Linked DNA regions of Streptomyces ficellus. The protein of the gene in region 1 interacts with the protein of each later gene in a pairwise test. Links are inferred from orthologs where the notes say so. Each region holds a gene or a part of one and is shown in the gene's direction. Other genes may lie near its edges.

Evidence for each region.
Region 2: the proteins of panC (region 1) and EIZ62_RS26560 interact in binary tests that used the Escherichia coli proteins (3 or more experiments, as listed by UniProt). The link is inferred for Streptomyces ficellus from one-to-one orthologs.

What each region holds. Positions count from the first base shown.
Region 1 is NZ_CP034279.1:3,193,914-3,204,420, reverse strand. What follows is about bases 4,436-7,415. They hold panC (pantoate--beta-alanine ligase), read left to right. Parts: upstream 4,436-5,410; coding sequence 5,411-6,421; downstream 6,422-7,415. Other genes in these bases: EIZ62_RS14000 (L-aspartate oxidase), read left to right, coding at 6,418-7,415; EIZ62_RS14010 (Rossmann-like and DUF2520 domain-containing protein), read left to right, coding at 4,512-5,414; EIZ62_RS14015 (hypothetical protein), read left to right, coding at 4,436-4,444. In the rest of the region: EIZ62_RS14035 (SAM-dependent methyltransferase), read right to left, coding at 1-979; EIZ62_RS14030 (sensor histidine kinase), read left to right, coding at 1,070-2,272; EIZ62_RS14025 (response regulator), read left to right, coding at 2,331-3,005; EIZ62_RS14020 (DUF5937 family protein), read right to left, coding at 3,035-4,144; more of EIZ62_RS14015, read left to right, coding at 4,250-4,435; more of EIZ62_RS14000, read left to right, coding at 7,416-8,112; nadC (carboxylating nicotinate-nucleotide diphosphorylase), read left to right, coding at 8,115-9,140; EIZ62_RS13990 (type III pantothenate kinase), read left to right, coding at 9,140-9,946; EIZ62_RS13985 (hypothetical protein), read left to right, coding at 10,293-10,507. UniProt on the Escherichia coli protein: Catalyzes the condensation of pantoate with beta-alanine in an ATP-dependent reaction via a pantoyl-adenylate intermediate.
Region 2 is NZ_CP034279.1:5,927,818-5,938,295, reverse strand. The notes cover bases 4,591-7,541. They hold EIZ62_RS26560 (NUDIX hydrolase), read left to right. Parts: upstream 4,591-5,777; coding sequence 5,778-6,305; downstream 6,306-7,541. Other genes in these bases: EIZ62_RS26545 (NADP-dependent oxidoreductase), read right to left, coding at 7,064-7,541; EIZ62_RS26550 (DUF202 domain-containing protein), read left to right, coding at 6,694-7,014; EIZ62_RS26555 (YidH family protein), read left to right, coding at 6,302-6,694; EIZ62_RS26565 (FAD-binding dehydrogenase), read right to left, coding at 4,591-5,689. Also shown: EIZ62_RS26595 (FadR/GntR family transcriptional regulator), read right to left, coding at 1-56; EIZ62_RS26590 (gluconokinase), read left to right, coding at 201-719; EIZ62_RS26585 (GntP family permease), read left to right, coding at 759-2,156; EIZ62_RS26580 (ASCH domain-containing protein), read left to right, coding at 2,241-2,690; EIZ62_RS26575 (nuclear transport factor 2 family protein), read left to right, coding at 2,687-3,091; EIZ62_RS26570 (DoxX family protein), read left to right, coding at 3,419-3,946; more of EIZ62_RS26565, read right to left, coding at 4,034-4,590; more of EIZ62_RS26545, read right to left, coding at 7,542-8,002; EIZ62_RS26540 (hypothetical protein), read left to right, coding at 8,119-8,415; EIZ62_RS26535 (phosphotransferase family protein), read left to right, coding at 8,588-9,610; EIZ62_RS26530 (acyl-CoA dehydrogenase family protein), read left to right, coding at 9,620-10,478.

The sequences.
Region 1 (10,507 bases):
TCCGGGCCAGGTCGAGCGGCGGCCGCCCCCCGCTCACCCCCAGCCGCCCGAGCGCCTCCCGCTGGGTGAGCAGCTCGGCCCCGACCGGCGCGGCCCCGACCAGCTCGGCCCCGGCGCGCCCGCCTTCGCCGCCGGGTGCCGCGTCAGTCGGACCCCCGCTGGCCCGTACCGCGGCAAACGCGCCCGCCGCCGCGCAGGCGTCCAGCGCCACGTGCGCGGTGATGTCGCACGAGCCGTCCGGTACCGGAGGGACCTCCCGGCCGGCGCGGAAGCCGGTGAGGGTGCCGAACGGGGGGCGGGCGGCGGCCACGTGGGCGTAGTCGACCGCCACCGCGAGGCCCGCCGCGAGGGTGCCGACGGCGCGGGACCACGCCTCGTCGCGGGGCCGGCCGATCTCGGCGCGTTCCCCCGGCTCGCGCAGCGGCCACCAGCGGGCCAGCCACGCGGCGTCCGCGCCCGCCACCGGGGCGCCCAGCCGCTCCGTGCCGTCGGGCGCCACCTCCACGTACCGGGCCGTGCCCGACTCGTCCTGCTGCGCCACGTCCACCGGCACGTTGTCCAGCCACTCGTTCGCGAACAGCAGGCCCCGCACCCCCGCCGGCGGCTCGGCGACCCATGTGATGCGCGGGTCGAGGCCCTCGGGCCGGGCGGCGCGCTCGACGGCGTACGCCCGTACGCGAAGCCCCGCGGGCGCGGCGGCCAGCACCCCGCCGAGCAGTTCGCCCCGGCCGGCGCCCATGTCGACCAGGGCGATGTCGTCGGTGCCCAGCTCCCGCGCGACCTCCGCCAGGAGCCGGGTCACCGCCCCGGCGAACAGCGGCGAGGCGTGCACGGACGTGCGGAAGTGGCCCGCCGGCCCCTCGGGCCGCAGGTAGAAGCCGTCCGGCCCGTACAGAGCCGCCTCGGTCGCCGTCCGCCAGCCGCGCCACTGACCGCCCCGCGACGGGCCGCGTTGACACGTCTCATCATTCACGGGCACCAGTCTCCACCTTGGGGAGTACGCCTCCGCCCCCTGGATCGACCCTCCGGTTGACCCATGCACCTATCGGGTTTCCCTACGCTGGGTCACGTGCAGCGTCTCTATGACTTCCTCCGCAGACACCCCACGGGCGTCGACAGTTTCTGGGCTGTGATGCTCCTCGGGTTCTCCTCGCTGTGGGTGGTCCAGGCCCCGGAAGGTGCCGAACCGCGCCTCCTGGCCGCGGGGATCGTGCTGCTGCTCTGCCTCGCCCTGGCACTGCGCCGCCGCGCGCCCGAGAAGGCGCTGCTGCTCACCGCGGTCCTGGGCGTCGCCCAGCTGGCCCTCGACATCCAGGTCAACCCGGCCGACTTCGCCATGCTCGTCGTGATCTACACGGTCGCGGCGCAGAGCGACGGCTCGCGCTGGGCGCGGCGGTTCGCGCTCGTCGGCGGCCTGTGCGCGGCGCCGCTCGCGCAGCTGCGGTGGCCGGAGCCGAACATCTCCACCGCCGGCACGGTCTTCATCACCGTCGTGATGATCGTGCCGTTCGTCCTCGCCTGGGTGCTCGGCGACTCGATGCGCACCCGCCGCGCCTACTTCGCGCAGCTGGAGGAGCGCGCCTCCCGCCTGGAACGCGAGCGGGAGGCCCAGTCCAAGGTCGCCGTCGCCGCCGAGCGCGCCCGCATCGCCCGGGAGCTGCACGACGTCGTCGCGCACAACGTGTCCGTCATGGTCGTCCAGGCCGACGGCGCCGCCTACGTCCTCGACGCCTCGCCCGACCAGGCGAAACAGGCCCTGGAGACCATCTCGACCACCGGCCGCCAGGCGCTCGCCGAGATGCGCCGGCTGCTGGGCATCCTGCGCACCGGTGAGCCGCAGGACTCCGAGGACTACGTGCCCCAGCCCGACGTCCAGCAGATCGAGGACCTCGTCGAACAGGTCCGTACCGCCGGTCTGACCGTCGACTTCAGGGTCGAGGGCACCCCGCGCCCGCTGCCCAGCGGCGTCGAACTCACCGCGTACCGCATCGTCCAGGAGGCGCTGACCAACACCCGCAAGCACGGCGGCCCCGACGCGGGGGCGAGCGTGCGGCTGGTGTACTTCGACGACGGCCTCGGGCTGCTCGTCGAGGACGACGGGCGCGGCGCGGCGCACGAACTGTACGAGGACGGGGGCGCCGACGGCCGGGGCCACGGCCTGATCGGCATGCGGGAGCGGGTCGGTATGGTCGGCGGCACCCTGGACGCCGGGCCCCGGCCGGGCGGCGGCTTCCGGGTCAGCGCCCTGCTCCCGCTCAAGCCCGCCCACTGACCAGGCCACCGATCCGCCATCGCCCCGCCCATCGCCTCCTGAGGAACCGAGGAACCGCATGTCCATCCGCGTGATGCTCGTCGACGACCAGGTCCTGCTGCGGACCGGCTTCCGCATGGTGCTCGCCGCCCAGCCGGACATGGAGGTCGTCGCGGAGGCGGGCGACGGGGCCGAGGCCATCGACGTCCTGCGCTCCACCGCGGTCGACGTCGTCCTCATGGACGTGCGCATGCCCCGGCTCGACGGCGTGGAGGCGACCCGCCGCATCTGCGCCGGGCCGCAGGCGCCCAAGGTGCTGATCCTCACCACCTTCGACCTCGACGAGTACGCGTTCTCCGGGCTCAAGGCGGGCGCCAGCGGCTTCATGCTGAAGGACGTGCCGCCCGGCGAGCTGCTCAGCGCGATCCGCTCCGTGCACAGCGGCGACGCGGTCGTCGCGCCGTCCACCACCCGCCGTCTCCTGGACCGCTTCTCGCCGATGCTGCCCGCGACCGGCACCGAGCCGCGCGACAAGACGCTGGAGAAGCTGACCGAGCGGGAGCGCGAGGTCATGATGCTGGTCGCCCAGGGCCTGTCGAACGGCGAGATCGCCGCCCGGCTGGTCCTCTCCGAGGCCACGGTCAAGACCCACGTGGGCCGCATCCTCACCAAGCTGGCGCTGCGGGACCGCGTGCAGGTGGTGGTCCTGGCGTACGAGACGGGCCTCGTCCGGGCCGGGGGCGGCGCGGCCTGACCGCCCCTGCGCCGGGCGCCGGACGGCCGTCAGCGCAGCACCGTCTCCAGGAAGTCGCTGCCGATGCGCGCCACCGCCGCCACGTCCAGCTGGTGGAGGACGTACCGGCCGCGCCGGCGGGTGGTGATCAGGGACGCCTTCTTCAGCACCGCCAGGTGGCGCGAGACCTCCGGCGGGGTGATGCCGTACGTCTCCGCCAGCTCGCCCGTCGTGTACGCCGAGCGCGCCAGGTGCCGGCACAAGCGCATCCGCATCGGGTGGGCCAGCGCGTCCATGCGCCGTTGCAGCAGCTCCACCGAGGCGGGGCTCGGCAGCTCGGGGGCGCCGACCGGATAGTGCACGACGGGGCGCCAGCCCGGGGCGTGCAGCACCATCAGGTGCGGCCAGCCGAAACTGGTCGGCACGAACGTCACGCCCGCCCCGACGGCCGGGTCCGCGGCGCTGGTCCGGCCGTTGGCGAGCTTGTCCACCTCGATGCGCTGCCGGGCACCGTCCTGCGAGACCTCCAGCGCCACGGCGGGCGACACCGCGCGCAGCGTCTCCGGCAGGCCCTTGCGGCGCAGCAGCTCCGTCTTGTGGCGGGCGTCGGCGGCGAGGCCGGGCGCGACCCGGCGCCAGGTGTCCGCGAAGAACGCCCGGTCGCAGTCCTCGAACAGCCGGCGCAGCCAGGCCCGTACGCCCGCCGGGTCGGCGAGCATGCGGCGCGTGAAGTCCAGCTGCCGGGGCCCGCGGCTGGCGGCCAGCTCCAGCGCCCGCCCGGGACGCGGCGGGCCGCCCGCCGCCGCGTACTGCTCGGAACAGGTGAACTCCAGCGCGGCCGCCACGAACCGGTCCTCGTCCAGCCGGTCCAGCAGGTCCAGCTCCTCCGCGAGCGTCGCGCCGGTGCGCCCGTCGCCGCCGCGGATGCCCGCGTACGGCATGAGGATGTCGGAGAACGCGGTCGTCCAGAGGAAGTCCGCCTCGTGCAGCCGGTCGGCCAGGTCCGGTTTGAGGGCGGCGGCGGTGGCGGTCGCCCAGCCGTGCAGCCCCGGGTGGTGGCCGGGTTCGGCCAGCGCGTGCAGCGCCACGCCCAGCTCGGCGAGGGGTGACGGCTCGAAGACGATGCGCTCGGGCGGCACGCCCGTGATGTCGATGATCACGCTCACGTCCCCATGGTGAGGGGTCCGGCGGCGGTCCTCGCGCCATTTGACGGGCCTCGTCAATCGGCGGTGCGCCGGTGACCGGGCGGGCGGAGGGTGGCAGGCATGAACGCCCTGCACCAGCACATGATCGACCTCTACCGGGCGGCCCGGCTCGGCGAGGCGCCCCCGCCGCCCCCGGGCCGTGACGACGTCGCCGTCCTGCGCGAGGCCCGCGACCGGCACCGGGACGGCCCCGGCCCCGCGGGGCGGCCGGGAGACGGGTCCACAGGCTGTGGACGGGGACGTAGCCGCGCGTAACGCTGGCGTAGCATGACGAGAAATCGTCCGGTACCCCCCGCGGACTGGAACGGAAGGCCGTCGACGCGTGAACCCCTCCTCAGAAGCCCGCCCCGCCCGGCTCGCCGTCGGTGTCGTCGGCGCCGGCCGCGTGGGACCCGCCCTCGCCGCGGCGCTCCAGCTCGCCGGGCACCGGCCCGTCGCCGTCTCGGGCGTGTCCGACGCCTCCCGGCGCCGCGCCGCCGAGCTGCTGCCCGGCGTGCCGCTCGTGCCGCCCGCGCAGGTCCTGGAGCGCGCCGAGCTGGTCCTGCTCACCGTCCCGGACGACGCGCTGCCCGGCCTCGTCGAGGGCCTGGCCGAGACCGGGGCAGTCCGGCCCGGGCAGCTCCTGGTCCACACCTCCGGGCGGTACGGCACCGCCGTCCTCGACCCGGCCCGCCGCGCCGGCGCGCTCCCGCTCGCCCTGCACCCCGCCATGACGTTCACCGGCACGGGCGTCGACGTCCAGCGGCTGGCCGGCTGCTCCTTCGGCGTCACCGCCCCCGAGGAGCTGCGGCTGGCCGCCGAGGCGCTCGTCATCGAGATGGGCGGCGAACCCGAGTGGATCGAGGAAGCCGCCCGCCCGCTCTACCACGCGGCCCTCGCCCTGGGCGCGAACCACCTCGTCACCCTGGTGGCCCAGTCGATGGAGCTGCTGCGGCAGGCGGGCGTCGCCGCCCCCGACCGGATGCTCGGCCCGCTGCTGGGCGCCGCCCTCGACAACGCCCTGCGCTCCGGCGACGCCGCCCTCACCGGCCCCGTCGCGCGCGGCGACGCCGGCACCGTCGCCGCCCACGTGGCCGAGCTGCGCAAGCACGCGCCCGCCACCGTCGCCGGATACCTCGCCATGGCCCGTACGACCGCCGACCGCGCGCTCGCCCACGGCCTCCTCAAGCCCGAGCTCGCGGAGGACCTGCTGGGTGTCCTCGCGGAAGGAGACACCGGCCGATGAGCCGCGACTTCGCCCTGATCCCGACGCGCGCCGAGCTGGAGCGCACCCTCGAACACGCCGCGCCCCGCGGCCGCACCGCCGTCGTGATGACGATGGGCGCCCTCCACGACGGCCACGCCACCCTGGTCCGCGCCGCCCGCGCCCACGTCGGCACCGAGGGGTACGTCGTCGTCACCGTCTTCGTGAACCCGCTCCAGTTCGGCGCGGGCGAGGACCTCGACCGCTACCCGCGCACCCTGGAGGCCGACCTCAAGACCGCCGAGGCGGCCGGCGCCAACGCCGTGTTCGCCCCCTCCGCCGACGAGGTCTACCCCGGTGGCGCACCCCAGGTGCGGATCACGGCCGGACCCATGGGGGAGCGGCTGGAGGGCGCCTCGCGCCCCGGCCACTTCGACGGCATGCTCACCGTGGTCGCCAAGCTGCTGCACCTCACCCGCCCCGACGTGGCGTTCTTCGGCCAGAAGGACGCCCAGCAGCTCGCCCTGATCCGCCGCATGGCCCAGGACCTCAACTTCCCGGTCGAGATCGTCGGCGTCCCCACCGTGCGCGAACCCGACGGCCTCGCCCTCTCCAGCCGCAACCGGTACCTGGCGCCCGGCGAGCGCCGCACCGCCCTCGCCCTGTCGGCCGCGCTGTTCGCCGCCCGCGACCGGCTCGCCGCCCAGGCCGCGCTGCTCGCCCGGGCCGAGACGCTGCCCGCCTCCGAGAGCCGCGCCGAGGCCCTGTCCCGGCTCGGCGAGGCCCGCGCCGCCGCCGACGCCCACGCGGTGGCCGCCGCCACCCCCGGCGGCGCGCACGCGGTTCGCGCCGCCGCCCGCGCGGTACTCGACGAGGCGGCGAAGGCCGAACCGCCCCTGCGCCTCGACTACCTCGCGCTCGTGGACCCCGCCGACTTCACCGAGGTCCGGGACGACCACACCGGCGAGGCGATCCTCGCCGTCGCCGCGAAAGTCGGCACCACCCGGTTGATCGACAACCTCCCCCTCACCTTCGGAGCCCCCGCATGACCGGCATACGCCTCCAGGCCCCCGCCCCCGGCTGGGCCATCGACGCCGACGTCGTCGTGGTCGGCTCCGGGGTCGCGGGCCTGACCGCCGCACTGCGCTGCACGGCCGCCGGGCTGCGTACCGTCGTCGTCACCAAGGCCCGCCTCGACGACGGCTCCACCCGCTGGGCGCAGGGCGGCATCGCGGCGGCCCTCGGCGACGGCGACACCCCCGAACAGCACCTCGACGACACGCTCGTCGCCGGCGCGGGCCTGTGCGACGAGGAGGCCGTACGCCTGCTGGTCACCGAGGGCCCCGACGCGGTACGCCGCCTGATCGACACCGGCGCCCGCTTCGACACCGACGCGGCCGGCACCATCGAACTCACCCGCGAAGGCGGCCACCACCGCCGCCGCATCGCGCACGCGGGCGGCGACGCGACCGGCGCCGAGATCTCCCGCGCCCTCGTCGACGCCGTCCGCGACCGCGCCGTACGCACCATCGAGAACGCGCTCGTCCTCGACCTCCTCACCGACGCCGACGGCCGCACCGCCGGCGTCACCCTGCACGTCATGGGCGAGGGCCAGCACGACGGCGTCGGCGCCGTCCACGCGCCCGCCGTCGTCCTCGCCACCGGCGGCATGGGCCAGGTCTTCTCCGCCACCACCAACCCGGCCGTCTCCACCGGCGACGGCGTCGCCCTCGCGCTGCGCGCCGGCGCGGAGGTCAGCGACCTGGAGTTCGTCCAGTTCCACCCGACGGTCCTCTTCCTCGGACCGGACGCCCAGGGCCAGCAGCCGCTGGTCTCGGAGGCGGTACGCGGAGAGGGCGCCCACCTCGTCGACGCCGACGGCGTCCGGTTCATGGCCGGGCAGCACGAACTCGCCGAACTCGCCCCGCGCGACATCGTCGCCAAGGGCATCATGCGCCGCATGCGCGAACAGGGCGCCCGGCACATGTACCTGGACGCCCGGCACTTCGGCGCCGACATGTGGGCGTCCCGCTTCCCCACGATCCTCGCCGCCTGCCGCGCCCACGGCATCGACCCGGTCACCGAGCCCATCCCGGTCGCCCCCGCCGCCCACTACGCCTCCGGCGGCGTCCGCACCGACCTCCACGGCCGCACCACCGTGCCCGGCCTGTACGCCTGCGGCGAGGTCGCCTGCACGGGCGTCCACGGCGCGAACCGGCTCGCCTCCAACTCCCTCCTCGAGGGCCTCGTCTTCGCCGAGCGCATCGCCGACGACATCGCCGCCTCCCCGGCCCGCGCGGGCGACCCCGTACCGCACCCGGCGCCCACCGTCCTGCCGCTCCTCGACCCCGACGCCCGCGCCCGCGTCCAGCACGTCATGACCACCGGCGCCGGGGTGCTGCGCTCCGAGGCCAGCCTCGCCGACGCCGCAGCCGCCCTGGACGCCGTGTACGCCGAGGCGCTGAACGACGGCCCGGACGGGAACAAGGCCGCCGAGCCCGGTGTGGAGTCCTGGGAGACCACCAACCTGCTGTGCGTCGCCCGCGTCCTCGTCGCCGCCGCCCGCCGCCGCGAGGAGACCCGCGGCTGCCACTGGCGCGAGGACCGCCCCGACCGCGACGACGCCGACTGGCGCCGCCACCTCGTCGTACGCCTCGGCCCGGACCGGACCCTGGACGTCCGCTCCACCGACACCCAAGACTTCCCCCCGACCGACGCCGACGCCCCCAGGGAGCCGTAACCGTGAGCACGCCCGAAGAACGCCCGCAGCCCGTGGACGTACCCCTGATCAACATCAGCGCCCCGGCCGACCAGGCCGCGGGCGGCTGCGGCGACGGTTGCGGCTGCGGCGGCGACGGCGACGAGGTCTACGAGTGCGGGCTCGACCCCGCGCTCGCCGCGCTCCTGGTGAACGCCGGCCTCGACCCCGTGCTCGTCGAGGACGTGGCGTACCGCGCCATCGAGGAGGACCTCGACGGCGGAGTCGACGTGACGTCCGCCGCGACCGTCCCCGACGACGCCGTCGCCACCGGTGACTTCACCGCCCGCGAGGCGGGCGTCGTCGCCGGCATCCACATCGCCGAGGCCATCCTGTCGGTCGTCTGCACCGAGGAGTTCGCGGTCGAACGGCACGTGGCGGACGGCGACCGCGTCGAAGCAGGCCAGAAGCTGCTGTCGGTCACCACCCGCACCCGCGACCTGCTCACCGGCGAGCGCAGCGCCCTCAACATCATGTGCCGCCTGTCCGGCATCGCCACCGCCACGCGCGCGTGGGCCGACGCCCTGGAGGGCCACAAGGCGAAGGTCCGCGACACCCGCAAGACCACGCCCGGCCTGCGCGCCCTGGAGAAGTACGCGGTGCGCTGCGGCGGCGGCGTCAACCACCGCATGTCGCTGTCCGACGCGGCGCTCGTCAAGGACAACCACGTCATCGCCGCCGGCGGCGTCGCCCAGGCCTTCAAGGCCGTACGGGACGCCTTCCCCGACCTCCCCATCGAGGTCGAGGTCGACACCCTCCACCAGGTCCGCGAAGTCCTCGACGCGGGCGCCGACCTGATCCTCCTCGACAACTTCAGCCCCGCCGAGACGGAGGAGGCCGTCACCCTCGTCGCCGGACGGGCCGTCCTGGAGTCGTCCGGCCGCCTCACCCTGGAGAACGCCGCCGCCTACGCCTCGACCGGCGTCGACTACCTCGCGGTCGGCGCGCTGACCCACTCCTCCCCGATCCTCGACATCGGCCTCGACCTCCGAGAGGCGGACCAGGGCTGATGCTGCTCACGATCGACGCGGGCAACACCCACACCGTCCTCGGGCTGTTCGACGGCGCGGAGATCGTCGAGCACTGGCGCATCTCCACCGACCCCCGCCGCACCGCCGACGAGCTGGCCGTGCTCCTCCAGGGGCTGATGGGCATGCACCCGCTCCTCGGCGACGAGCTGGGCGACGGCATCGAGGGCATCGCCATCTGCTCGACCGTCCCCTCCGTGCTGCACGAACTGCGCGAGGTCACCCGCCGCTACTACGGCGACGTCCCCTCCGTCCTCGTCGAGCCCGGCATCAAGACCGGCGTGCCGATCCTCACCGACAACCCCAAGGAGGTCGGCGCCGACCGCATCGTCAACGCGGTCGCCGCGAGCGAGCTCTACGGCGGCCCGGCGATCGTCGTCGACTTCGGCACGGCGACGACGTTCGACCCCATCAGCGTGCGCGGCGAGTACATCGGCGGCGTGATCGCCCCGGGCATCGAGATCTCCGTCGAAGCCCTCGGCGTACGCGGCGCCCAGCTCCGCAAGATCGAACTGGCCCGCCCGCGGAGCGTGATCGGCAAGAACACGGTCGAGGCGATGCAGGCGGGCATCGTGTACGGCTTCGCCGGCCAGGTCGACGGCATCGTCAGCCGCATGAAACGCGAACTCGTCGGCCGCGACGGCGACCCGTCGGAGGTCAGGGTCATCGCCACGGGCGGGCTGGCACCGATGGTCCTGGGCGAGGCCCGGGAGATCGACGAACACGAGCCCTGGCTCACCCTGATCGGCCTCCGCCTGGTCTACGAACGCAACATCGCCCGCATGTAGCGCTGCGCGCCGCCCACCCGTTGTGCGCCATCGTCCGCTGGGGCTCCCACCCCGCCGCCCCGTTGTGGGCAGTCGTCCCGCCGGTCTCGTTGTGGGCAGTCGTCCCGCTGGGGCGGGACGGGTGGGCACAACGGGACTGGGGCGGTGCCTATTCTCGGTTCGCCTGCGGGGCGGTGCGTTGTCCCAGTGGCCCCCGGTGGGTGGTGGGCACGGCCCCACCCCCGGTGCGTCGCCGGCTGCGGGGCGGTGGGTGGGGCAACGCGCCCGGATTGGGTTGGTAAACGAATTTTGTCTGATTAGACCGTATCGTCGGACCATGCCCACGCCATACGGATCCCGCGGCGGCCTGGCGTTCGGCGCAGACGAGCTGCGTGTGCTCCGACGCGCCCTCGCCCATGCCCTCCACCCCACGCCCCTCGACGACGAAGACGTGCAGGACTGCCTGCGACTCGCCGGCTCCGTGGACGAGGCGGTCCGCGAGGCCGGCCGGATGCGGGCCTTCCTCCTCGCCGACCTCGCCCGCTACCGCGACGCGCTGCCCGGCTCGGCGGCCGGGTACCT
Region 2 (10,478 bases), 2.7 Mb from region 1 along the record:
GCAAGGCCCAGGGTGTCCAGCACCTGCGTATGGAGCCCCTGGGCCTGCGTCGTCATGTGCATAGCGTAACCGCCCAGATTAAGTATGACTTTTATGTCACAGGCTCTTGAATACGTCGTACCTGATGGGTTTCAGTGTGCGGCGACGGACACCGCGGTGGCGTCCGGATCGATGTCGAGGAAGACAGCGAGGCACCATCCATGCAGCAACCCCCCGTCGTCGTGGTGATGGGCGTGGCGGGCACCGGCAAGACCACCATCGGTCCGCTGGTCGCCGAGCGCCTCGGCGTGCCCTATGCCGAGGGCGACGACTTCCACCCCGAGGCGAACATCGCCAAGATGTCGGCCGGCGTCCCGCTGGACGACGACGACCGGTGGCCCTGGCTGGACGCCATCGGACGGTGGGCGCACGGGCGCGCCGGCCTCGGCGGGGTGGTGAGCAGCTCGGCGCTGAAGCGAGCGTACCGCGACCGGCTGCGGGCGGCCGCGCCCGGGGTGGTCTTCCTGCACCTGACCGGCGACCGGACGCTGATCGAGGAGCGGATGGCCGCCCGCAAGGGGCACTTCATGCCCACCGCGCTGCTCGATTCGCAGTTCGCGACCCTCCAGCCGCTGGGCGACGACGAGGCCGGTGCGGCCGTCGACGTCTCCGGCTCCCCCGAGGACATCGCCGACCGGGCCGTCACCGCGCTGCGCCGGTCCGCCGACTCCCCCTCCTGACTCCCCCGTCCGTCTCCCCCACCCGACCCGAGGAACCCTGTGACCAGTCTCAACGTCGAGATGCTGGCAGCGGGTGCCGCCGAGCCGATCACCTCGGCCGGCAACGCCCAGCTGGGCATCGCCGTCCTGGCGGGCATCGCCGTCATCGTCCTGCTCATCACGAAGTTCAAGCTCCACGCCTTTCTGGCGCTGACCATAGGTTCGCTCGCGCTGGGCGCCTTCGCGGGCGCCCCGCTCGACGCGGCCATCGCGTCCTTCACCACGGGGCTCGGTTCGACCGTCGCGGGTGTCGGTGTGCTCATCGCGCTCGGGGCGATCCTGGGGAAGCTGCTCGCCGACTCGGGCGGCGCGGACCAGATCGTCGACACGATCCTGGCGAAGGCGGGCGGGCGCGCCATGCCGTGGGCGATGGTACTGATCGCTTCGGTGATCGGCCTGCCGCTGTTCTTCGAGGTCGGCATCGTGCTGCTGATCCCGGTGGTGCTGATGGTCGCCCAGCGCGGCAACTACTCGCTGATGCGGATCGGCATCCCGGCGCTGGCCGGCCTGTCGGTGATGCACGGGCTCATCCCGCCGCACCCCGGCCCGCTGGTCGCGATCGACGCGATCGGCGCGAACCTGGGCGTCACGCTGGCGCTGGGGCTCGTCGTCGCCGTCCCGACGGTGATCATCGCGGGCCCGGTCTTCTCCCGGTACGCGGCCCGCTGGGTGGACGTGCCGGTGCCGGAGCGGATGGTGCCGCAGCGGGCCTCGGAGACGCTGGAGCGGCGGCCGGGCTTCGGCGTCACCGTGGCGACCGTGCTGCTGCCCGTCGTGCTGATGCTGGTCAAGGCGCTGGTGGACATCGTCGTCGACGACCCGGAGAACCACGTCCAGCGGGTCACGGACGTGATCGGCTCGCCCCTGATCGCGCTGCTCGCGGCGGTCCTCGTGGGCATCTTCACGCTGGGCCGGGCGGCCGGCTGCACCAAGGAGCGGATCTCCTCGACCGTCGAGACGTCGCTCGCGCCCATCGCGGGCGTCCTGCTGATCGTCGGCGCGGGCGGCGGTTTCAAGCAGACCCTGATCGACGTGGGCGTCGGGCGGATGATCCTGGACTTCTCCGAGAACTGGGCGATCCCGGCCCTGCTGCTGGCCTGGCTGATCGCGGTGGCGATCCGGCTGGCCACCGGTTCGGCGACCGTCGCCACCATCTCCGCGGCCGGGCTGGTCGCGCCGCTGGCGGCCGACATGTCGACCACGCACGCGGCGCTGCTGGTGCTGGCGATCGGTGCCGGCTCGCTGTTCTTCAGCCACGTCAACGACGCCGGGTTCTGGCTGGTGAAGGAGTACTTCGGGATGAGCGTCGGCCAGACGGTCAAGACCTGGTCGGTGATGGAGACGATCATCTCGGTGGTCGGGATCGTGTTCGTGCTGCTGCTGTCGCTGGTGCTGTAGCTGGTGCTGTAGCTGCTGTTGCTGCTGTGCCGGGGGCCGATATTGCGTCGCGTGCGGGGCGGCGGGTTGCCACACTGTCGCCCCATGACGCACCCCGAGACGCACCCCGCCACGCATCCCGAGCAACTCAAGCCCTATCTGCTGGCGTTCCCCGGCCCGTTGCGCGACCAACTGGTGGCCGCGGTCCTGTCCGGCGAGAAGGTGTCGACGACCGGCCTGCTCGCCGAGTACGAGGCGGAGGACGAGGAACTGCCGGAGATCGGCGAGCGGTCGGCCCTGATCGACTCCGACGGCCGCGAGGTGGCGGTGCTGGAGGTGACGGAGGTGCGGGTGCTGCCGCTGGGCGACGTGGACCTGCGGCACGCGCTGGACGAGGGCGAGGGGTACGCCTCGGTCGCCGACTGGCGGGCGGGCCACGAGACGTTCTGGCACGGCGACGAGATGCGCGAGGCCCTCGGCGACCCGGACTTCACGGTCGACGACACGACGATGGTCGTCGCGGAACGCTTCCGCGTGGTGGAGGTGCGGGCATGACCGGCGCCTCCGGCGTGGAGGCGGCGATCGCGGGCGAACTGCGGCTCCTTGACCCGGCCGTACGGGCCTCCCGGGCGGAGGCGGCCCGCCTCCTGCACCCGGACTTCACGGAGGTCGGCGCCTCGGGGCGGCGGTGGACCAGGCAGGCGATGCTGGACGCGCTGCCGGGCATGGCACCCGCCCCGGCTCTCCCGGCGGACGGCCCGCCCGTGGAGGTGTCCGGCATGACGGGCGTGCAGCTCGCCCCGGACGTGGTCCACCTGACGTACGAGACGGCCGGCGGTGGCCACCGGGTGCGCCGCAGCTCGCTGTGGCGCCGCGACCCGGCCGGGCGCGCCGGGGGCGGGGACTGGCGGCTGTACTACCACCAGGGGACGCCGGTGCCGGAGGGCATGGTCTAGGTCGCGTCCGCCCGGGGTTATATGGGGGGTTCGCCCCGGCGGGGCTGCCGCCTCCGAAGTGCCGGGCCGGCGTGGACTTCTGGGCCGGGCGGCGGAGGGCCGCGCCCTCTTCCCGCGCGGCCGGGCCTACGCCCGGCAGCACCCCGAAGACCTGGTGCGGATCCCGGCGGCAGCACCCCTTCACGCAAGTAGTGCCCCATCAGCGGCACTTGAGCGCCGGCGTGCCGACTGAGCCCGCAGACCTTTATCCGCTCAGCCCTCTCCACATGGATAGCGGATAGCGCTAGTATCCATTCTGTAGGCCGACCCGTCGAAAGGACTGCGCTCATGCTGGGCACCCTCATGCTCATCGCCGTTCCCACCCTGCTGTTCCGGCTCCTCGGCGCCGTCGGCGTCCGGCGGTTCGTTACCTGGCGGGTGTCCGTCGTGCACGGCCTCGCGGTCATGCTGGTGTTCACGGCGAGCGCGCACTTCGTCCCGTCCGGCCTCGGCCCCATGCCCGGCCACCACGATCTGGTCGCGATGGTCCCGCCGTTCGTGCCGTTCCCCCGCCTGGTGGTCTACGCGACGGGCGTCCTGGAACTCCTGGGCGCCGCCGGGCTCGTCCTGGAGGCCACCCGGCGGGCGGCGGGACTCGGCCTCGCGGTGCTGTTCGTCCTGATGCTGCCGGCCAACATCTACGCGGCGGTCGAGGGCGTTTCGGTCAACGGGAAGCCCGCGACGCCCCTGTGGTTCAGGATTCCCGAGCAGGTGCTCTTCATCGGCGTCGCGCTGTGGGCGTATCTCCCGGGGCGGAACCGCCGGGTCACCGGTCCGGACGCGGCGTACGCGCCGGCTCCGGGGACGCGCGCGTGAGGTGGCGTGCCCGGAGGGTGCGATGAGGTACCCCGCCCGGGGGCATTACGGCCGCGGCGCCACGGGAGGTGCCGGCTCTGAGGGCTCTCAGCCGGTCGCCTCCGCCGCGGCCCGGCCGGCCGTGCGGCCGGAGAAGAGGCAGCCGCCGAGGAAGGTGCCCTCCAGCGCACGGTAGCCGTGGACGCCGCCGCCGCCGAACCCGGCCGCCTCGCCCGCCGCGTACACCCCGGGCAGCGGGGTGCCGCCGGCGGTGAGGACCCGGGACGACAGGTCGGTCTCCAGGCCGCCGAGCGACTTACGGGTGAGGATGTTGAGGCGGACGGCGACCAGCGGGCCCGCCGCGGGGTCGAGGATCCGGTGCGGGGCGACCGTGCGGATCAGCTTGTCGCCCAGGTACTTGCGGGCGCCGCGGATCGCCGTGACCTGGCTGTCCTTGGTGAAGGGGTTGGCGATCTCCCGGTCGCGGGCGACGATCTCGCGGCGTACGGCCGCCTCGTCGAGGAGGGGCTCCTTGGTGAGCGCGTTCATGCCGCGCACCAGGGACGTCAGGTCCTTCTCGATGACGAAGTCGGCGCCGTGGTCCATGAACGCCTTGACCGGGCCGGGGACGTCGGCGCGGGCGCGGTCGAGGACGCCGCGTACGGACTTGCCGGTGAGGTCCGGGTTCTGTTCGGAGCCGGAGAGGGTGAACTCCTTGCCGATGATGCGCCGGTTGAGGACGAACCAGGTGTGGCCGTGGCCGGACTTCATGATGTGGTCGAGGGTGCCGAGGGTGTCGAAGCCCGGGAAGAGCGGGACGGGCAGCCGGCGGCCGCGCGCGTCGAGCCAGAGGGAGGACGGGCCGGGCAGGATGCGGATGCCGTGCCGCGCCCAGATGGGGTTCCAGTTCTCGATGCCCTCGGTGTAGTGCCACATCCGGTCGCGGTTGATGTGGTGGGCGCCGGCCGCCTCCGTGATGCCGAGCATCAGCCCGTCGACGTGGGCGGGCACCCCGGAGAGCATCTTCTCGGGCGGTGTGCCGAGGCGCTCGGGCCACTGGGCGCGGACGAGGTCGTGGTTGCCGCCGATGCCGCCGGAGGTGACGATCACGGCCTGGGCCCGGTACTCGAAGGCGCCGGTGACCTGCCGGCTGCTGGCCGTGCCGCGCGCGGCGCCGGACGGCTCCAGGATCTCGCCGCTCACGGTGTCGACGGTGCCCGCGGTACGGCCGAGGCCGGTGACGCGGTGCCGGAACGCCAGGCGTGCGAGGCCCTTGGTGACGCCCGCGCGCACGCGCCGCTCGAAGGGGGCGACCAGGCCGGGGCCGGTGCCCCAGGTGATGTGGAAGCGCGGCACCGAGTTGCCGTGGCCGGTGGCGCCGTAGCCGCCGCGTTCGGCCCAGCCGACGACGGGGAAGAAGCGGACGCCCTGCCGGTGCAGCCAGTCCCGCTTCTCGCCCGCCGCGAAGTCGACGTACGCCTCGGCCCACCGGCGCGGCCAGTGGTCCTCGGGGCGGTCGAACCCGGCGGTGCCGAGCCAGTCCTGGAGGGCGAGGGCGTGGCTGTCGCGGATGCGCATCCGGCGCTGTTCGGGCGAGTCGACGAAGAACAGGCCGCCGAAGGACCAGTGCGCCTGGCCGCCGATGGACTGCTCCGGCTCCTGGTCCAGCAGGATGACGCTGCGCCCGGCGTCGACGAGTTCGGCGGTGGCGGCCAGGCCGGCGAGGCCCGCCCCGATCACGATCACATCAGCGTCGTACGCCATGGGGTCCTCATCCTCGTCGGGCAGGGTGCTCCGATCTTCGGTACGCGGCGGTAACACGTCAACAGGTGGGTGGTGTTTTCATGGCGGCATGACTGCTGCCGAGGAGATCCTGGACGTCGTCGACGAGCACGACGAGGTGGTGGGGCGGCTGCCGCGCGGTGAGGTGTACGCGCGGGGCCTGCGTCACCGGTGCGTGTTCGTCCTCGTGCGGGACGCCGACGACCGGGTGTTCGTGCACCGCCGCACCGCGACGAAGCTGGTCTTCCCGTCCCTGTACGACATGTTCGTGGGCGGTGTCGTGGGGGCCGGCGAGAGCTACGACGAGGCGGCGCTGCGCGAGGCGGAGGAGGAGCTGGGGGTGCGCGGACTGCCGCACCCCACCCCGCTGTTCCGGTTCCTGTACGAGGACGGCGGCGGGCGCGGTTCGTGGTGGTCGGCGGTGTACGAGGTGCGGTGCGCGCTGCCGGTGGACCCGCAGGCGGAGGAGGTCGCGTGGCACGGGTTCCTGCCGGAGGAGGAGGTACGGGCGCGGCTGGGCGAGTGGGAGTGGGTGCCGGACGGGCTGGCGGCGTACGAAAGGCTGCGCGCGCACCGCGCCGGTAGGCTGATCATGTGAGCGGATTCGTGCGGGGCCTGCGGCTGTGGTTCGCGCCGCAGCGGGTCCGGGAGGAGGGCGAGACGCCCGACTACCGGTTCTCCCTCGCCAACGAGCGCACGTTCCTCGCCTGGATCCGTACCGCGCTGGCGCTCGTCGGCGGGGGTTTCGCGGTGGACCAGTTCCTGCCGGACCTGCGCTGGGGCGTCCGGGTGGGGATGGCGTTCGCGCTGCTCGCCGCGGGGGCGTTGTGCGCGCTGCGGGCGGTGAACCACTGGGTGCGGTGCGAGCGGGCCATGCGGCGGGGCGAGGACCTGCCGGTGAGCCGGTTCCCGACGCTGCTGGGTCTCGCGGTGGGCCTGGTGGCCGGTGCGATGGTGGTGGTCGTCCTCTTCGGGTGGAGCGGCTGATGGCGGGCGGTGCCGTGGAGGCGCGTGATCCCGGGTTGCAGCCGGAGCGGACGCGGCTGGCGTGGCGGCGGACGACGCTGTCGGCGACCGTGGCCGCGGTGCTGGCCGCCCGGCAGGCCGTGCACGACGACGTCACGGCGGCCGGGCTGGTGGGCGCGGCGCTGTCGCTGCTGGTGTGGCTGGTGTTCCTCGGGGTGGCGCACCGGCGGATGCGGGCGCTGGTCGCGGCGCGCCCGGGGGCGCTGAGGCCGCGGGGGGCGGTCGTGGCGGCGGGCTGCGCGGTGGCGCTGGCCGCGTTCGCGGTGGCCGTGGTGGTGTGACGGCGGGCCGCCGGTGCGCGCCTGTGCGCTGTGGTGCGTGGCCGGCGGGTCAGTGGTCGGGCCAGTCCACGGTGACGACGACCTTGCCGTGCAGGCCGCCCTCCTGGTTGGCGCGCTGGGCGTCGGCGGCCCGGTCCAGGGGGAACGTCCTGGCGACCCGTACGGTGAGGGCGCCCTGTTCGACCAGTTCGGCGAGTGCCGTCAGGTCGTCCGTGTCGGGGCGTACCCAGTAGTAGTGCCCGCCCAGGCCGACGACCTCGCCGTCCGCGATGGAGGCGAGGCGGCCCTCGGGGGCGAGGAGGTGGGCCGAGTCCTTCAGCACCTGGCCGCCGACCGTGTCGAAGGCGGCGTCGACGCCGTGCGGGGCCAGTTCCCGGACCCGGTGGAGGAAGCCGTCGCCGTAGGGCACCGGCTCCGCGCCGAGTTCGCGGACCCGGTCCTGGGCGTGCTCGCGGGCGGCGCCGATGACGCGGGCGCCGAGGTGGCGGGCGATCTGGACGGCCATGGAGCCGACGGCGCCGGACGCGGCGTGGACCAGGACGGTGTCGCCCGACCGGACGCGGAGCGCCCGGTGCAGCACCTGGTGGGCGGTGAGCCCGGCGAGCGGGAGGGCGGCCGCCTCCTCGAAGGTCAGGTTGCGCGGCTTGCGCGCGAGGGTGCGGACGGGCGCGGCGACGTATTCGGCGAAGGTGCCGTGGGACAGGACGTCCTCGCGCACGTACCCCATGACCTCGTCGCCGACCGCGTACTCGGGCACGGACACCCCGGGCTGCACGACGACGCCGGAGACGTCCCAGCCGGGGATGACCGGGAAGACGGTGTCGAAGATCGTGTCGAGGTACCCGGCCTGGGCCTTCCAGTCGACCGGGTTGACGGCCGCCGCCCGGACTTTGACGAGCACCTTGTCCGGCCCCACCTTGGGGTCGGGGTGGTCGCCGAATTCCAGCACCTCCGGGCCGCCGTAGCGGCTGTAGCTGATCGCCCTCATGGTCCGACCCTCCGGCGCGTTCCCTCCGGCCGCAAGCCGGGAGGGAGGATTCCAGCAGAAGGGTGACAAAAAGGACTAGCCTGAAAGTCCCGCAGCCGCCCACGCCGGAGGCCCCGATGACCGTCCTCCACCAGGAACACTCCACGCACGACCACCGCCACGGCCCGGCCTGCGGGCATCGGTCCGTGGTCCACCACGACCACCTCGACTACGTCCACGACGGGCACCTGCACCGGGAGCACTCCGGGCACTGGGACGAGTGCGAGCCGGGCGAGCACGTCGCCCACAGCGGCCACGCGCACGAGCACGGCGACGGCTGCGGGCACCCGGCCGTCGCGCACGGCGACCACGTCGACTACGTGCACGAGGGACACCGGCACGCGGCGCACGACGGCCACTGGGACGACCACTAGACAGCGACCCCACACCGGGACCCATTCGTGCGCTTTGTCCACGAACGGGTCCCGGTGACGTGTGAGGAACCGCCGGTTTACGCACCGGACGGGGCGTGGCCCTGGACGACATACCGACTGGTCGGTCATGCTGCGTACACCACTGTTCTTCCCGTCACCGGAGGTGCGAACGATGAGCTCAGCTCCCCCACCAGGTCTCGATCCCGAGCGGCTGCGCGGCTTCCTGGACCGCGAGCGGCCCGGCCTGGTGAGCGGACCGCTCAGCGCCCGCCTCGTCGAGGGCGGCCGGTCGAACCTGACGTACGTCGTCACCGACGGCACCGGCCAGTGGGTCGTGCGCCGCCCGCCGCTCGGCCACGTCCTGGCCACCGCCCACGACATGCGGCGCGAGCACCGGGTGATCAGCGCCCTGCACCCGACGGCGGTGCCGGTCCCGGAGCCGCTGGTGCTGTGCGAGGACGAGGAGGTCCTCGGCGCCCCGTTCTACGTCATGGAGTTCGTGCCCGGCACGCCCTACCGCACCGCCGCCCAGCTCGCCCCGCTCGGCCCCGAGCGCACCCGCGCCGCCGTGCTGGGCCTGGTCGACACGCTGGTCGACCTGCACGCCGTGGACCCCGGCGCGGTGGGGCTCGGCGACTTCGGGCGCCCCGACGGCTTCCTGGACCGGCAGTTGCGGCGCTGGGGCAAGCAGCTGGACGCCTCGCGCAGCCGCGAACTGGCCGGGATCGACGAGCTGCACGCCGCACTCGGCCGCGAACTGCCGCTGTCCGGCGCCCCCACGGTCGTCCACGGCGACTACCGCCTGGACAACGCCCTGCTCGGCGAGGACGACAAGGTCAACGCCGTACTGGACTGGGAGATGTCCACGCTCGGCGACCCGCTCACGGACCTGGGCCTGCTGGCCATGTACAGCGTCCGGCTGGACCTGCCGCACTCCCCCGTCTCCACCACCGCGGCGGCCCCCGGCCACCCGTCGCCCGCCGAACTGGTCGAGCGCTACGCCGCCCGGTCCGGCCGCGACACCTCGGCCATCTCCTGGTACACGGCGTTCGCCTGGTTCAAGCTCGCCGTGATCCTGGAGGGCATCCACTACCGCTACACCCTCGGGCAGACCGTCGGCGCCGGCTTCGACCGGATCGGCGAACTCGTCCCCGTCTTCATCGAGCACGGCCTCACCACCCTCCAGGAAGGCTGACCGGCACCCATGGACTTCGCATTCGACGCGCGCACCGAGGAACTGCGGGCCAGGCTCCTCACCTTCATGGACGAGTTCGTGTACCCGGCGGAGGAGGTCGCGCACGAACAGCGCGCCAAGCTCGCCTCGCCGTGGGACACCCCGGCGGTGGTCGAGGACCTCAAGGCCGAGGCGCGCAGGCAGGGCCTGTGGAACCTCTTCCTGCCGGACGACGAGCACGGCGCGGGCCTGACCAACCTCCAGTACGCGCCGCTGGCGGAGATCACCGGCCGGTCGCCGCACCTGGCGCCCACCGCGCTGAACTGCGCCGCCCCGGACACCGGCAACATGGAGGTGCTGGCCCAGTTCGGCGACGCGCGGCAGCGGGAGCGGTGGCTCCGCCCGCTGCTCGCCGGGGAGATCCGCTCCGCCTTCGCGATGACCGAGCCGGACGTCGCCTCGTCGGACGCCACCAACATCGAGACCCGCATCCGGCGCGACGGTGACGACTACGTCGTCAACGGCCGCAAGTGGTACATCTCCGGGGCGATGAACCCGGACTGCCGGATCTTCATCGTGATGGGCAAGACCGACCCGGACGGCGAGGACATCCGCCGCCAGCAGTCGATGCTCCTGGTGCCCCGCGACACCCCCGGTGTGCACGTCCGGCGCGCCATGCAGGTGTACGGGTACGAGGACCACTCCCACGGCGGGCACGCGGAAGTCGTCTTCGAGGACGTCCGCGTCCCGGCGTCGAACCTGATCGGCGAGGAGGGCGGCGGGTTCGCCATCGCCCAGGCCCGGCTCGGGCCCGGCCGGATCCACCACTGCATGCGGCTGATCGGCATGGCGGAGCGGGCGATCGAGCTGATGTGCCGCCGGGCGGTGT